4 regions of the Bacillus luti genome follow, and region 4 is predicted to be linked to each of the others. Evidence: riboswitches for the same ligand, from Rfam matches in the RefSeq annotation. Region 4 holds a riboswitch; each other region holds the start of a gene.
The links. A riboswitch is a leader RNA that binds a small molecule or an ion and turns the genes downstream of it on or off. The one in region 4 is predicted to bind thiamine pyrophosphate.

Region 1 (4,211 bases), 1.0 Mb from region 4:
TATCCAAACCATAAAACGAAGAGCGGAGCAAGCGCAGTAATCGGAATCGTTTGTGAGGCAACTAATAATGGATAAAATGCTCTTTCCATCCATGTACTCGCATTCATTAACATTGCGAGTCCCACACCTAGTACGATAGAAATAACAACACCTATTAAAACGACGTATAACGTTGCCGGTAAATGAACCGTAAATAATATGTCTTTTAGTTTCCATATCTTTATTACAATTGCAGACGGTGACGGTAAAATGTACATCTCATCTACAATTCTTGCTCCTATTTCCCACATAACGAGTAAAATACTTGAAAGAGTAATGGCAGGAACTAATTCTTTCAATCGGCTTATCATACAAGTACCTGCCTTTGTAACATACTAAGAAGCTCCTCTTTCAGCGCTAACACGTCCGGTTTATATAAATCCTTTCGTGTTCGATTATGATCAAGTGGCACAATCCGCTCAGTCAATGTCATTATCGGCTGCTCCTCCACTACTAAAATTCGATTCGAAAGGAATAGCGCTTCTTCAACATCATGAGTGATGAATAAAATTGTTTTTTCCCACTCTTTCCATTGTTCAAACAACCATTCTTGCAATGATGCCTTCGTTAAGGCATCTAATGCACTAAACGGTTCATCTAGTAATAATATTTCCCCGCCTGTTAATAAAGTTCGGATAAAAGATACGCGCTGCCTCATACCGCCAGATAAATCTTTCGGGTATTTTTCCTCATATCCTTGTAAACCGAATTTATGTAACAGTTCCTTTGCCTTCACTTGCGCTTCTTTCTTTGGTACACCTTGGCACTCTAGTGGCAGGGCAGCATTTTCAATAATTGTTCTCCACGGCAAAAGCATATCTTTTTGAGGCATATATCCTACAGGGTGACTCTTTGTTTCTGTCAGCTCTATTTGTCCAGCACTTGCTTCTTCTAAGCCTGTAATAAGGCGAAATAAAGTGCTTTTCCCGCAACCACTTGGTCCGATAATACTTACAAATTCTTTCTCTTGTATAGAAGCATTTAATTCATTGATGATCGGTTTCTCATCATAATGAAAAGAAACATTATGAAACTGTAGTATGTTCTTGCTCCTCAAATCCCCACATCTCCTTACGATAGGACATATCCCAGAATAAATATTCAAATCGACTGGAATATAAGAAAATCTCCTCTAATCGGTCTAGTTCTTTCTCTGACTTCCCAGCTGCCATTTCATTTAATAAATCTATTAACCAAATACAAAGATTACCGTATTCTTCAGAACTATATCCTTGAATCCACTCACCAAAGAACTCATGATCTCTCGCTCCAGGAATATCATTTAAACGCTTTCCAATCTCCCAGTAACTCCACATACACGGAAGAAGTGCTGCTATTAATTCTGCCAGTGTTCCATTTTGAGATACTGACATCATATAGTTTGTATAAGCTAAATTTTTAGCTGATGGTTTTGCAGATTCCATTTCTTCTACAGAAATACCCAGTCTTTTTGCATATTGTTTATGAATCGTCATTTCTCCATTTAATATTCCATCAATTTGTTCAGCAAACTTTCCCATTATTTGTGGATTCGTTGCTTTTACAACACCAATCGCATATAGCTTTGCATAATCTAGCAGATACAAATAATCTTGTATAATATAATATTGGAATTTATCTTTTTCTAACGTACCATTCCCCATACCTACTACAAACGGATGATTATGACTTTTCTCCCAAACAGGTTGCACAGTTTCTAATAATCTATCGCAAAATTTCATTACTATTTCCCCTTTCAATATGTGTATTTAAATAAAAAACCACTTCTCTATATAAGAAGTGGTTACAGCAAATAAAATTATACATTTATTCGATGTTCCACTTCCCTTCGCTAGTATTACCTAGATCAGGTCTGTAAGGGTTAAGGATTATTCCTCTCTCAGCACATCAAGCACCCCTAGTGGTTCAATATGAAATTTTTAAATCAAAAAGCCCCGTTTCTATACGCAAAGAAACGGGGACTCATAGTTATTGTCCGAATTGCTTCCCTACGCTAGCATAATCTAGATCAGGTAATGAAAAGGATCAAAGGCTTACGGCCCACTCTCAGCTGGCAACACCAGCTCTCCTAGCAAACTATAAAATTATCACTGTCAGTATAACATCGTCATAAGACATCATCAACTGTTTTAATTTTCTTAATTGTCAACAAAATAACAAAGCTATACAACACTTATATTTTATTTTCAAAATCAATATCCTAATTAATTGGATAAAAAGAAATAATTATTCTCAAAAAATTTATTTTTATATTGATTTCATATTACATTTATGTGAATAAACCCACTATATTATATCTTTATACTATAATAAAATTACAACTATACAACTAGAGGAGGTCTCTATTATATGAATATGAAAGCTACTGCTCTAACAGCAACTACTGTCGCAATTGCTTCTTTACTACCTTCTATGGGAGAAACAAATGTACAAAAAGCAAATGCTGAACAATTATCTAATGTTAAAACTGGATATGTCAAAGTGGATCAAGCAACTTTACATAAAGAAGACAATATAAATAGCGTATCTATTGATAAAATCCGCTTTAATACGAAAGTGAACATACTTGAAAAAACGAATGATTGGTATAAAGTATCTGTTAATAATAAAGTAGGTTACGTGCAAAAAGATACTATTCTACTAAAAAACAAACTTCAATCTAATAATCAATACATCGTCAATGCTAATGCATTAAACGTTCGCTCTGAACCTAATCTAGAATCTTCAATTTTAGATGTATTACCGAATGGAAAGTTCGTTACCATTCAAGAAGAACAAGGTGAATGGTATAAGATTTTACATAATGGTCAAACAGGTTATGTACAAAAAGCATTCATATCTAATGGCTCACAACCTTTAGTAAAAGGAATTACAGTTCAAAATAATACGAAGTACACAGTTGCAACACCAAAACTCAATGTACGTAGTAATGCTAGTACAAGTAGTTCTCTACTTGGTTCATTACAAAATGGTACACAAGTGCAAGTAGTAGAAACTGTAGGAACTTGGTATAAAATTCGTTTTGGTACAGGGTACGGATATGTGGCAAAACACTATGTAGTACAAAACCAACCGCAATCACAAGCTAAAACCGCTCAACCTTCATCCATTCCAGCAGCTTTCAAATTCCCTGCTCAAGGAAGAGTTAGCTCAACCTTTGATATGCGCTGGGAACAAATGCATTATGGTATAGATATTGCAGCTCAAGGGAACGTATCCATTCAAGCTGCCGCTGCAGGTAAAGTTGTGAAGTCTTATTATTCGGCTAGTTATGGTAATGTCGTGTTCATCGCCCATCAAATTAATGGGAAATTATATACAACAGTTTATGCTCATATGAAAGATCGCACTGTACAAGCCGGTGATCAAGTACAAACTGGACAACTATTAGGTCATATGGGAAATACAGGGCATTCATACGGACAACATCTCCACTTTGAGTTACACAATGGAGAATGGAATTTTGAAAAAACAAATGCAGTCAATCCACTGCCATATTTAGTTAGGTAAATTGTATGCCACGCAATATACCTCTCTTAATTGAATACTTGGCCTTTTTAGGCTTAATCTGTTGTTTAATCATTTATAATACAAACACTGTATTTTTATCTATTATCATTGCTTTTGTTACTTTAGAAATTATGATGGAATCATTCCAAGTGCAACTAAAACAAAAAATTGCACACATTTATAACGCTCTTTTTCTATTAAGTGCCCTTATAACAAATGTAATTAGTAACGGTTTGTATTTATCTACCGTATTTCCTGTATTTTTTATGGCTATTTTATTATTCATAGCTAGATACGTGAATGTCCCTAATAATAAAAAACATGAACAAGAAGCTTAGAAAGAGGAGACACTGTGTACCAATCTTTCAAAGATACTCCAATGAAATATATATTGAATTTATATGAAAAAATGAATACTTTTTTCGGTATACAAGGAAGTTATACTGCACAACTTCTCCTTTATGGAATGTTATTTCTCATCTTAATTACTTTCTCCTTGTTTTACTAACAAAAAAAGGATCTCACATAAACTTGAGATCCTTTTTAATTTATATTAATTTTTCATATAAACAGTACTGTTTATCCACAAGCATATTTTTCATAAATAAAACTCAGATTATATTTTTTCTCTAAGCTCATTCTTTGTTCATCGTCGCACCAAT
Region 2 (4,211 bases), 2.5 Mb from region 4:
TTTCGTCCTTTGGATTCTCCGTCCATCCCGACAGATTAACGTTTTGATAAAAGGGCTACGATCATCGATTACGAGCGCATAGATACGTTATCCACACTTTACTCTTTTTTCAAAGAACTGTATAGGTATAGCGTAATATTGATTCTATTTTGAGAAATCCCCGGAAATGTCCCCTTTTTCTCGAAAAAAAGACCTGCATAAATGCAGGTCAAATATAAATTAGGGAATGTCCTTAGAAAAAATTACTGATGAAATTTCATATCACTTATGCTTTGGGAGACGGAAATCTTGCAGCTTCAAAATGCGTACTGTTTTCTACATTAGAAATAACTCCAGCTACGCTACTTTGTGCAAAAATCTCGACTAAATCCCCTGCATTCAACTGAATGATTGATGAAACAGCAACGACGTTGGCAAAGTTTATTGGACCAAAAAAGTCATTATCTATTGCAATTGCTGGATTTCCATTAACACGAATTTCTACCCGCGCTCTATAATTTACGTTTATGTTATTCGGGATAAAAGCAATCGTTCCAATAACAGAATAAACGCCTCTTGTCTTTGGAATAAAAATTGATGTAGTTGGATTATACTCATTCGCTAAATCAAATTGTTCATTTTGGAATAATACTTTAACAAAAGTATCGGCTGGAACATTTTGAATCCCCGTTTTTATAGCTCTAAAAGCAGATGCTCTTACAAGCTTGCCCTCTTTATCATCACAACAATCCACTTTCACATGAATCCAAGGGTTTTCCTCATGCTTTTTATCACATTTTTTATAATATCCATCATATTTGTTATAACACTTACTACTTTTATAACAATCATGATATTTCTTTTTGTAACCCTTACAATCTTCACCATAAGAATAGGACATACTAACATCTCCTTTCAAATTCATTACTATATATTATGTAAGATAGATTTAAAAAGTTTGGACGAGCTTTTACTATTTTTAATAGAATTAAAAAAGCCCCATCATTTTGCGGGGGAAGGAAACAATAAAATATATAAATGACACACTTTCATTTATATATTTTCAAATATTAATAACCGTAATTTCCTCATATAATTCTTACTTCCTTTCTTCATTTGTCTTGATCATCAAAAAACTATAAAAAAGGTATTGTCTATACCTATGTATAGCAATACCTCTATTCTTTATCCAATTACATCTTTCACGTCTGTATCCACTGGCCATTTCTCTAACGTATAAGCCATTTCCCAAAATGAATATTCATATTGACTACTGATAATGAAATGCTGTTTCATACGATTACGATCTGCCTCTGTTACTGTCTCCGCTATAGCATCTAACCGAGCGATCTGTTCCTCAACTAACGTACGGAACCAATCTGATCCATATGCAGAAATCCATTCTTGATAAATTGGTTCTTCTGGCGTGCTGGCTTTTAAACGTTCACCAATTTCGTAATACAACCAATAGCAAGGTAAAATTGCTGCGATAATATCCCCTAAATGCCCCTCATACGCAGCTCGATACATATGTGAAGTATACGCATATGCAGTTGGCGCAGGGATAAAATGATTTTTTTCTTCTTTTGTAATCCCTAGCTTTTTGGCAAAATTCTCATGTAAGGATAATTCCGCCTCATACGTATTTTGAGCATGGTGCGCCATACGGGCAGTCGTTTCTAATTCAAGAGCTTTTGCAGCTCCTAACGTTTGTACTCTAGCAAAATGACTCAAATAATATGAATCTTGAAGCACATAATAGCGAAAACTAGCTAAATCTAACGTTCCCTCTCCAAGTTTTTTTACAAAAGGATGATTAAAACTAGCTTCCCAAATTGAATCTACTTCTTTGCGTAATGATTGTGAAAAAGTCATTTAAATCCCTCCAGGTAATTTATAGAACACAAATATTTATCCCATTTATTAAAGCTGTAAAATAAAAAAACTTTCTTTACAGGCGTAAAGAAAGTGAAATAGACGATATTAATTTATGCATAAAATATCTTGTCTTCCCCACTTCCCTACGCTGGCATTAACCAGATCAGGTACTAAGAGTCTCAAAATTTCATTTGATCTCAGCCTATAACAGGCCCCCCTAGTGGATAAATATTTAGTTATCGTATTGTAATTATCATAGCATACTTCGTGGAACTATCAAAAGTTTTAATTGTACAATTATCTTAAAATCCTTCTTCTTTTCTAACTTTTAACGATGTTTCAATTATCATATCTAATAGTTTACTATAATTAATGCCCGCCGCATCTGCACTTTTTGGTAATAAACTTGATTGTGTCATCCCTGGTAATGTATTAACCTCCATTACATATGGAATTCCATCCTTCACCATCATATCAACCCTTGCATAAACACTACATTTTAATGCTTTATAGCAAGCCAGTGAAGCTTTATTTACACGTTCCTTAATTTCACCTGGAAGTTCAATAACTTCTTCAATTGTACTCGTATCATCATATTTTGCATTGTAATCAAAGAACTCCGCTGCATGTCGAATCGAGATGATAGGTAACTGTTTCCCATCAAAAATGGAACATGTAATCTCTTCGCCCTTTATATACTTCTCAATTACTACTTCTGAATCCCATTCAAATACAGTTTCCAGCATTGAAATTAATTCATTTTTATTATAGACGATTTTCACGCCAACACTCGAACCACCAGAGTTAGGTTTTACCACTAACGGAAACCCTAACTTCTCTAACTCTTCAAGGTTTAGATCCTCCATTTTTGTAAGTTCAATCCAATCTGGCGTTTCTATTCCTTCATAACGTAAAATCTTTTTTGAAAGATTTTTGTCCATACATATACCGCTAGATAACATATTGCTACCGCTATAAGGAATACCTAAACTCTCAAGCGTCCCTTGAACCGTACCATCTTCTCCGTATTTTCCGTGTAATGCGAGCAGCGCAAAATCAATGTCTTTCGCTTTTTCAATTAAATCCATTTTTTCATTTAACGTAATTGGAACGATTTCATACTTACTTTTATCTAAATGTGCAATCATTTCATTTCCAGTCATAATTGATACTTGTTTTTCAGAGGATACTCCTCCCATAATAACGCCAATTCTCATCTTCTCAACTCCAAGTTTCATTTTTTAATGTATCACCAATTATTTGAATCCCGCTAACTATTTCCTTTTCTTTCAAACGTGAAAATCCTAATCGGAAAGTGTTTGCTCCTCCTCCGTCAGAATAAAAAACATCTCCCGGAGAAAACGTAACTCCTTTCTCAAAACACTTTTGTAAAAGTGTTCGGGCATTAATATGCTCTTCTAGTTCTATAAATAAATGAAGTCCACCGTCTCCAGTCATTCTTTTAAACGGAATGTACTGATTGCATGCTCCAACAGCTAACTCATATTTTTTCTTATAAACAGATCTTGCCTTTTTTAAATATTTCTCAAAATATCCTTCATGTAAATATTGAAAAAGAACAGCTTGATCTAAAGTAGATGTGTGAATCGTTCTTGCCCTTTTTATACTTTCTAAATAATGAATCAGTTCTTTGTCTGCTATAATCCAACCTACACGTAACCCTGGAAAAAGTACCTTTGAAAAGCTACTAATATAAATGACGTTATTACCAGCTCCAGCAAAAGTTAATAATGGTGCTAAATGTGAACCTGAATAACGTAATTCTTCATTAAATCCATCTTCTATAATAGGAATCTTATATTTTGAAAATAATCTCATTAGTTCCGTTCTTTTCTCCGAACTCGTAACAATGCCAGTCGGATTATGATAAGAAGGAATTAAATACGCAAAATCAAAATCCATTTCACCTAAACTTTTTTCTACTTCATGTGTATCAATACCATCATCATTCATATCAATCCCATGAACTTCAAGTCCATGCAAGCGAAAAAGCTTCAGTGCAGCATGGTGAGTTGGATTCTCACAAATAACACGCCCTGATTTCTTTGATAAAGAAGAGAGTACAATATCTAATCCTTCTGTAAATCCATTTGTAATTAAAATATCTTTGTTCGAAATATCTACACCTTTCATTTCCATATAATGAAGTAGATAATTCATTAAAGGTCGATAACCTTTTGCATATCCGTAATTCAATACGATATCCCCTTCAATGGACATACGAGTAAGAAAAGCTCTTTTGAAATTTTCAACATCAAATAGCTTTTCATCCGGTGCTATACTATTAAAAACAATCATTCCTTTTTCCCAGCGAACACCATGTTTCATTAAAT
Region 3 (4,211 bases), 370 kb from region 4:
TACGCGGAAAGAATTTATTTCTGGTGTTTCGCATGAATTAAAAACACCGCTGAGTATTATGAAAAGCTGTATTTCCATTTTAAAAGATGGGGTAGCTGAACATAAAAAAGAATACTATTTTCAAGCGATGGAACGAGAAGTAGACAAAATGGATACGTTAATATTGGATATGCTTGAGTTAGCTAAATTTGAGTCAGGCACGTATAAAATGAAAAAGGATTTATTTTATATTGATACAGTAATTGAAGACATATGTGAACATCTTTCTGTGGAAATAGAGAAAAAAGAACTTCGTGTTCATAAAAATATAGGTCCATTTGAAGTGATGGCAAATCAAGGCCGGATTGAACAAGTCATTGTGAACTTCATTACGAATGCGATACGTTATACACCAAATAAGGAAGATATTATTGTTTCTACAATAGATGAAAAAGGTCGTATAAAAGTATGTATTGAAAATAAAGGTACTCACATTGAAGAAGAGCAGTTAGATAAAATTTGGGATCGTTTTTATCGCGTGGATGCAGCTCGCCAGCGTTCACAGGGGGGAACAGGGCTTGGTCTTGCGATTTCAAAAAATATTTTAGAACTGCACGATGCTGAATATGGGGCAGAAAATACAGAAGATGGTGTGTTATTTTACTTCTATTTACAGAAAAAAGCGTAGATGATGCATGCTACGCTTTTTTTAATTTATTTTCATATTATCTTTACCTAATCTTTATTTTTAAGCGATATAATCTGGTTAGAATATGAGGTTATGTAAGGAGTCGATGAACCGTGCATAGCAATTGGCTAAGTATAATGGTATTTATTTTCTTTTGTGCATTTATTGTATTTTTAATTGATATTACGATATGAAAAAAAAGCGCTTATTAAGCGCTTTTTTTGTTTGCATTTATTTGAGAAGCACCGATGCTTTTGAATAAGCGTGGTGAAGTTCTAAATAAAAGGAATAGTAATACTGTGCATAAGGCGAAAGAACCAAGCATTGTACTACCGTTTACAATTAATGAATATAGCACAGCAGATTGACCTTTCGGTGCATATTGTCCCCAGAAAATAATACCGGCGATAAAGTGACAGAAGTAGCGTGCAAAGCTACCGACAAATGTTGCAAGGATCATGTAAACAAGTGCTTTCTTTTTTTTGTTTTGCTTTGATGCAGGTTTATCTTTACGGCTACCTAAGTTGGATTGGTCTTCATTAGATGAAAGAAGAGCATTTTGAATTGGACGATAGAATAAACCAGCAAATCCAATAAAAGCAAAGGCAATGAAGTACTCAATGAATGCTTGAATAGGTGTTAAGATGTAAGCATCTCCTACGACAATTTGTAATAGTCCCCAAATTAATCCTCCTAAGAAAGCCATTTTGAAGCCCCAGCGGTATGCGATAATAAAAATAGGAATCATTGCAAATGAAATGGAACCACCTGTTGGAAGTTTAAGTGATAATGGTAAAATATCGATAATCATGGCGAAGGCTGCAAGAATAGCAGATTCGATCATCGCTTGTAAATTGGTGTTACGCATGTTGTCTCCCCCTAAATCCAAGTTGTACAAAAAAGAACATTATCATAGGAGGATACGAAATACGTAAATAAAAAAGAGGTATGTATTTCGGACGTTTGCACAATCCCTGCGTTAGCATTAACTAACAGGTTCGAAGGGTCGGAACGAAGGTGTTCCCTCTCAGCAGCATGGCTCCCCCTGTGATAACGAGATTCTTTATTTGCTATTGTTTATTGTAAGCGAAATGGATGAGAATGGCAAACGAATCTGTTATGACAATTATTGAAATAGAATTGTATTGAAATGTTAATAAATATGAAGCAAAAAGATATAGTACAAGAGAAATAGAGTGTGCTATAATTCTTTTGAAAATAATTATCATTCTCTTCTGAGGGGGAAGGTTATGAGCTTAGTAGATATTAAAATTGGCGAGAAAGTGTTAGTAAAAAGTATTCAGTCGTTAGATCAGTTACTAAAGAGAAGACTGGCTGCTTTCGGTCTTTCTGAAGGAAGCGAACTTCGCATGAAACAGAAAGCGATGTTCAAAGGTCCTTGTACATTGGAGTGTCGTGGACAGTTAATTAGTATTCGTCATTGTGACGCGAAAATGATAAAGGTGGAATTAGCGTGAATAAGGTAGCTTTGCTAGGGAATCCGAATACAGGGAAAACATCATTATTTAATGCACTTACTGGTTCTTATGAATATGTAGGAAACTGGAGCGGTGTAACAGTAGAAAAGAAGGTTGGTAAATTAAAAGATAAGCAAGGAACATTAATTGATTTACCAGGCGTCTATGATTTAAATCCAGTTTCACGTGATGAAGGTGTTGTAACAAACTTTCTACTAACAGAAGAATTTAATCATATGTTAAATATCGTGGATTCTTCGCAGTTTGAACGAAATATGCATTTAACGTTGCAATTACTTGAATTTGGTAAGCCCGTTTCAATTGGTCTAAATATGGTTGATGTGGCGAAGCAAAGAGGAATTGTCATTGATGTAAAGCGGTTATCAGAATTACTAGGAGTAACAGTCATTCCTGTTGTTGCAAGAAGTGGAAAAGGCTGTGAAGAATTACTTACGACTCTTAAAGAAAATGACAAAAAAGATAAAAACTCATTCATTATTTCATATGGTTTACAAATGGATGAAGGGATTAGAGAAGTAATTACTCTTTTAGAGACAGCGAATTATGAGCATCCAAGATGGCTAGCCCTTCAATTTTTAAGCAATAACGAAGTAGTAGAAAAAGAAATGAAAGCACTACCAATTTATAAGGAACTTGTAGCCGTTCGATCTCGCTTAGAAGAAAAACTTGATTGTACGTTAGAGGAGCATATTTACAAGACTCGTGAAGCGTATATTGAAAAGTTAAAAACAAATGTTATGAAGCATGAGAAAGAAGGAAAAATTCCTTTTTCGGAAAAAATTGATAGGTTAATTACGCATAAAATTTTAGGACTTCCAATCTTTTTAGCAGTTATGTTTTTTATTTTTCAGGTTACGTTTACGTGGATTGGGACACCGTTATCTGATATGTTAGATGGATTTTTTGGTGGGCAGCTTACGGATTGGGTAACGGCTGGACTTACAAGTGTTGGTGCTTCTGATTTTATTCAAGCACTCGTTACAGAAGGTATTATTGCTGGTGTTGGTGCTGTATTAGTATTCGTGCCACAAATCTTTGCACTATTCTTTTTCATTTCATTATTAGAAGACTCAGGATATATGGCGCGAATTGCAGTTGTTATGGATAGGATTATGGAGTTCTTTGGCTTAAACGGTAAAGCTTTTATTCCGATGATTATCGGTTTTGGATGTAACGTTCCAGGAATTATGGCGGCGAGAACGATTGAACAAGAGAAAGAGCGTTTACTTACAGTTTTAGTAACACCATTTATGTCTTGTTCAGCACGTTTACCTGTATATGCATTATTTGCGGGAGTATTCTTCCCTAATAGTCAGGCGACTGTTGTATTTTCTTTATATGTTGCAGGTATTGTTCTGGCATTACTCGTTACAAAAATTATGTCTCTTACGATTTTGAAAGCGGAAAAATCTATTTTCGTAATTGAATTACCACCTTACCGTGTACCACAAGCAAAAACATTATGGCTGAGCACATGGGAGAAAGGGAAAGGATTTGTTCGTAAAGCTGGTACATTCATCTTCGGTGGATCGGTTGTCATTTGGTTATTAAATTATGCAGGTCCATCAGGATTTGGTGTTGATATGGGAGACAGTTATTTAGCAATGATTGGTGGATTTATTGCACCACTGTTTGCCCCACTTGGTTTTGGAACATGGCAAGCTGCAGCATCCCTTTTAACAGGATTTTTAGCGAAGGAAGTTGTTGTTTCAACAATGGCAATCATTTATGCGGTTAAAGAAGATGTGCTTGGAAATGTAATGGGAGCACATTATACAGCATTATCAGCTTATGCATTTATGTTCTTTATTTTATTATATGTTCCGTGTTTAGCGACGGTGGCTGTTATTAAACGTGAAACAGGATCAGCGAAGTGGACGATTTTCTCAGTCGTTTATCCACTCGTAGTTGCTTATGTATTAACGCTCATTATATACCAAGTTGGATCCTTACTCGGATTCTAGAAGGAGATGTATTGTGGTGATGGTCAATATTATAATTGGAGCTATCATTTTTGGTTATGCAGCATATACGTTAGTTAATTT
Region 4 (4,211 bases):
AAAAAAGACACTTGCAAATTGCAAGTGTCTTTTTTTAATCAAACGTTTGTTTAAAAAGGAAATTATGCTTTCAGCACTTTAATACCTTTCACGATATTCCAAATGAAGTAGTATAAGCTAATGATGCCGCAAATACATAAGACAATCATTGCTCCGATTCCAAGTGTTACGTCTGGTTGATCCGATCCGATACCCATAATTCCTAAAATAGCTACGCCGATGAATGTAGCGATACTTGGAATAATGTGTGTCCATAGAGCACGTTTTGCATGTGGTTTTGTTTCAGCATCGCCTACAATCCAAACGATAATAGGGAATAAGATAGGGGCAAATAGTACACTAAAGTATGATAAAGCAGCTAATATTTTGTTTCCGTTCATATATATCACCTCATGAATAATGTCTGTTGTTATACTATTATTATGCAATAGTTTTGGCAAGCTTTCTATCGATGAACATTACAGGAACATGACGATTTTGTAAGATTTCCTGGAAAAAAGATAAAATTTTCAAAAAAATCTTTTTTGCTAGAAAATAATGTGCTAAAGTATAAATGGAAGTAATTGAAAACGTTTTCCTAAACGTTTTTTATTTTTAGGCTAAAAGGTATGATGACCTGATAGTCTATTGATGAGGTTATTCTATTTAAAAGGGGATTCTTTAGGGGGAGAGAACAATGAACACATGGACACAAGTTTATGATCCGTTCGGAAACATTTGGATTTCGGCGGCAGTCGCACTTATTCCGATTATCTTTTTTTTCTTAGCTTTAGCAGTTTTCCGCATGAAGGGGTATGTGGCAGGATTTATTACGGTTGTACTTACAATTTTAGTAGCGCTGTTCGCTTATAAGATGCCGTTCACGATGGCGATGGCAGCAACCGGATATGGTTTCTTATACGGATTATGGCCAATCGCTTGGATCATCATTATGTCGGTATTTTTATATAAAATTTCTGTGAAAACAGGTCAATTCGATGTGATTCGTGCATCTGTATTATCTATTACAAATGATCACCGTTTACTCGTTATTTTAATTGGATTTTCATTTGGAGCATTTTTAGAAGGAGCAGCAGGATTTGGGGCACCGGTAGCGATCACGGCGGCGCTTCTTGCAGGTCTTGGTTTAAATCCTCTATATGCAGCTGGTCTTTGTTTAATCGCAAATACTGCACCAGTAGCGTTTGGCGCAATGGGAATCCCAATTACAGTTGCCGGACAAGTAACGGGTATTGATCCACATAAGATCGGACAAATGGCTGGACATCAGTTACCGTTCTTATCATTATTTGTTCCGTTCTTTATCGTATTTTTAATGGATGGATTTAAAGGGGTAAAGCAAACGTGGCCTGCGCTGTTTGTAGCGGGTAGTTCATTTGCAATTACGCAGTTTATTACAGCGACATTCTTAGGACCAGAACTTCCGGATATTACATCGGCGCTTGTAAGTTTAGTAAGTTTGGCGCTGTTCTTAAAAGTATGGCAACCGAAAGAAATCTATCAATCAGGGCAAGCGAATAGTGAAGTAGCTGCAACAACGACAGCGGCATCGATGCCGAAATTAACGTTAGGAAAAGTCGTAAAGGCATGGTCTCCATTTATCGTATTAACAGTTATGGTAATTATTTGGAGTCAAAGTTTCTTTAAGGCGTTATTCGCTCCAGGTGGCACTTTAGAAAGTCTTGTATTTAAGTTTGAAATTCCAGGCTTGCACAATTTAGTAATGAAAGCAGAGCCAATTGTAAATAAACCGACGCCTTATGAGGCGATTTTGAAGCTTGATGTATTATCAGCAACTGGAACAGCGATTTTAATTGCTTGCATCATTTCCATGTTTATTTTGAAAATGAGTGCAAAAGATGCAGTAGTGACATTTAAAGAAACGTTAAATGAACTGAAAATGCCAATTCTATCAATCGGATTCGTATTAGGATTTGCATTTATCGCAAACTATTCTGGCCTATCTTCTACATTAGCGTTAGCGCTAGCTGGAACTGGCGGATTATTCCCGTTCTTCTCACCATTCCTAGGGTGGATTGGCGTATTCTTAACGGGATCTGATACGTCAGCGAACGCACTGTTCTCAAACTTACAAGCAATTACAGCACAGCAAGTCGGTGTATCTGAAGTGCTTCTCGTTGCAGCAAATACAACGGGTGGTGTAACAGGGAAAATGATTTCTCCGCAATCGATTGCAATTGCTTGTGCGGCAGTTGGACTTGCTGGAAAAGAATCAGATTTATTCCGATTTACAGTGAAGCATAGTTTGTTCTTCGTCATTATTGTTGGTATTATGACGTATGTGCAGGCATATTATTTAACGTGGATGATTCCATAAACAATAAAAGAAATAAACTTTGCATTTTTCAGATTATCGTGTATGATGGGAAAGTATTGAAAATTAAATCAGTGATAAACTAGGGGTGCCTAACGTATGCGTAGGCTGAGAGAGAAGCGCGTGATCTTCTTAACCCTTTGGACCTGATCTGGCTCGTACCAGCGTAGGGAAGTTAACGGCTTTACATAATGATGTCTTTTATGAGCCAGGTCCTTATTTTTTTATGGACCTGGCTCTTTTTATTTTGGCATGCGCTGGCCATATCTCGTCCTTGTCACGAACAGGGGAGGCAACAAAGGTTATGAAACAATCTGTTTCAGCTGAGCAAATTGAATTGAAGTCGAGTTTACCAGGGAGTAAGAAAGTATATGTGGATGGACCACGCGCAGGCATGAAAGTGCCGATGCGTGAGATTGAACAAAGCGAAACGAACGGCGTCCCGAATCCTCCAGTCCGTGTGTATGATACGAGCGGTCCTTATACGGATCCGGCGTATAAAGTGGAGCTGGAAAAGGGATTGCAGGCGCCGCGTCACTCTTGGATAGTAGAGCGCGGAGACGTAGAAGCATACGAAGGGCGCGAAGTAAAACCAGAGGATGACGGTGTGAAAGTGGCTTCGAAACATACACCTGTTTTTCCGCAAATGGATCGCCAGCCGCTTAGAGCGAAGCAAGGTGCAAATGTTACGCAAATGCATTATGCGCGTAATGGCATTATTACGTCTGAGATGGAATACGTTGCGATTCGTGAGGGAGTAGACCCTGAGTTTGTTCGTAAGGAAATTGCAGAAGGCCGTGCTATTTTACCCGCGAATATTAATCATCCGGAAGCAGAACCGATGATTATCGGGCGTAATTTCCACGTGAAGGTAAATGCAAATATCGGAAACTCTGCTGTATCTTCTTCTATTGCAGAAGAAGTAGAGAAGATGACGTGGGCAACGCGCTGGGGTGCAGATACGATTATGGATTTATCTACAGGTAAAAACATTCATACGACGCGTGAGTGGATTATTCGTAATGCGCCTGTACCAGTTGGAACTGTACCGATTTATCAAGCGCTTGAAAAGGTAAATGGAATTGCAGAAGATTTAACGTGGGAAGTGTATCGTGATACGTTAATTGAGCAAGCGGAGCAAGGCGTGGATTACTTTACGATTCATGCTGGTGTATTACTTCGTTACATTCCAATTACTGCAAAGCGTACGACAGGTATCGTTTCGCGTGGTGGTTCGATTATGGCGCAGTGGTGTTTATTCCACCATAAAGAAAACTTCCTATATACTCATTTTGAAGAGATTTGTGAAATTATGAAGCAGTACGATGTTTCGTTCTCTCTTGGAGATGGATTACGTCCAGGATCGATTGCAGATGCAAATGACGAAGCACAATTCTCTGAGCTTGAAACACTTGGTGAATTAACGAAAATTGCTTGGAAACATGATGTGCAAGTGATGATTGAAGGACCTGGACATGTACCAATGCATTTAATTAAAGAGAATATGGAAAAAGAACTTGATATTTGTCAGGGCGCGCCATTCTATACACTTGGACCGTTAACGACAGATATTGCACCAGGTTATGACCATATTACATCGGCAATTGGAGCTGCAATGATTGGTTGGTTCGGAACTGCAATGCTTTGTTATGTAACACCGAAAGAACATTTAGGATTGCCAAATAAAGATGATGTTCGAACGGGGGTTATTACGTACAAAATTGCAGCACATGCGGCTGATCTTGCGAAAGGGCACAAAACGGCTCATCAGCGTGATGATGCACTTTCGAAAGCACGCTTTGAATTCCGTTGGCGCGATCAATTTAATTTATCTTTAGATCCTGAACGCGCGATGGAATATCACGATGAAACGTTG

Region 1: linked by a shared signal. The riboswitch ahead of tenA (thiaminase II) and the one ahead of thiC (phosphomethylpyrimidine synthase ThiC) in region 4 are both predicted to bind thiamine pyrophosphate.
Region 2: linked by a shared signal. The riboswitch ahead of tenA (thiaminase II) and the one ahead of thiC (phosphomethylpyrimidine synthase ThiC) in region 4 are both predicted to bind thiamine pyrophosphate.
Region 3: linked by a shared signal. The riboswitch ahead of thiT (energy-coupled thiamine transporter ThiT) and the one ahead of thiC (phosphomethylpyrimidine synthase ThiC) in region 4 are both predicted to bind thiamine pyrophosphate.

What each region holds. Positions count from the first base shown of each region.
Region 1 is NZ_CP040336.1:4,377,465-4,381,675, forward strand. It holds gene EUC40_RS22190 (ABC transporter permease) at 1-350, opposite strand, end outside; gene EUC40_RS22195 (ABC transporter ATP-binding protein) at 347-1,096, opposite strand; gene tenA (thiaminase II) at 1,065-1,760, opposite strand; TPP riboswitch at 1,846-1,948, opposite strand; TPP riboswitch at 2,008-2,119, opposite strand; gene EUC40_RS22205 (SH3 domain-containing protein) at 2,389-3,549, shown strand; gene EUC40_RS22210 (hypothetical protein) at 3,555-3,887, shown strand; gene EUC40_RS22215 (DUF3965 domain-containing protein) at 4,129-4,211, opposite strand, start outside.
Region 2 is NZ_CP040336.1:2,665,716-2,669,926, forward strand. It holds gene EUC40_RS13665 (ABC transporter permease) at 266-880, opposite strand; gene tenA (thiaminase II) at 1,165-1,854, opposite strand; TPP riboswitch at 1,981-2,086, opposite strand; gene ddlB (D-alanine--D-alanine ligase) at 2,160-3,074, opposite strand; gene pdxR (MocR-like pyridoxine biosynthesis transcription factor PdxR) at 3,079-4,211, opposite strand, start outside.
Region 3 is NZ_CP040336.1:565,591-569,801, forward strand. It holds gene EUC40_RS02915 (sensor histidine kinase) at 1-667, shown strand, start outside; gene thiT (energy-coupled thiamine transporter ThiT) at 876-1,535, opposite strand; TPP riboswitch at 1,621-1,723, opposite strand; gene EUC40_RS02925 (FeoA family protein) at 1,918-2,145, shown strand; gene feoB (ferrous iron transport protein B) at 2,142-4,130, shown strand; gene EUC40_RS02935 (FeoB-associated Cys-rich membrane protein) at 4,147-4,211, shown strand, end outside.
Region 4 is NZ_CP040336.1:196,873-201,083, forward strand. It holds gene EUC40_RS00945 (metal-binding protein) at 1-2, shown strand, start outside; gene EUC40_RS00950 (magnetosome magnetite crystal formation protein family) at 63-380, opposite strand; gene lldP (L-lactate permease) at 677-2,338, shown strand; TPP riboswitch at 2,410-2,525, shown strand; gene thiC (phosphomethylpyrimidine synthase ThiC) at 2,640-4,211, shown strand, end outside.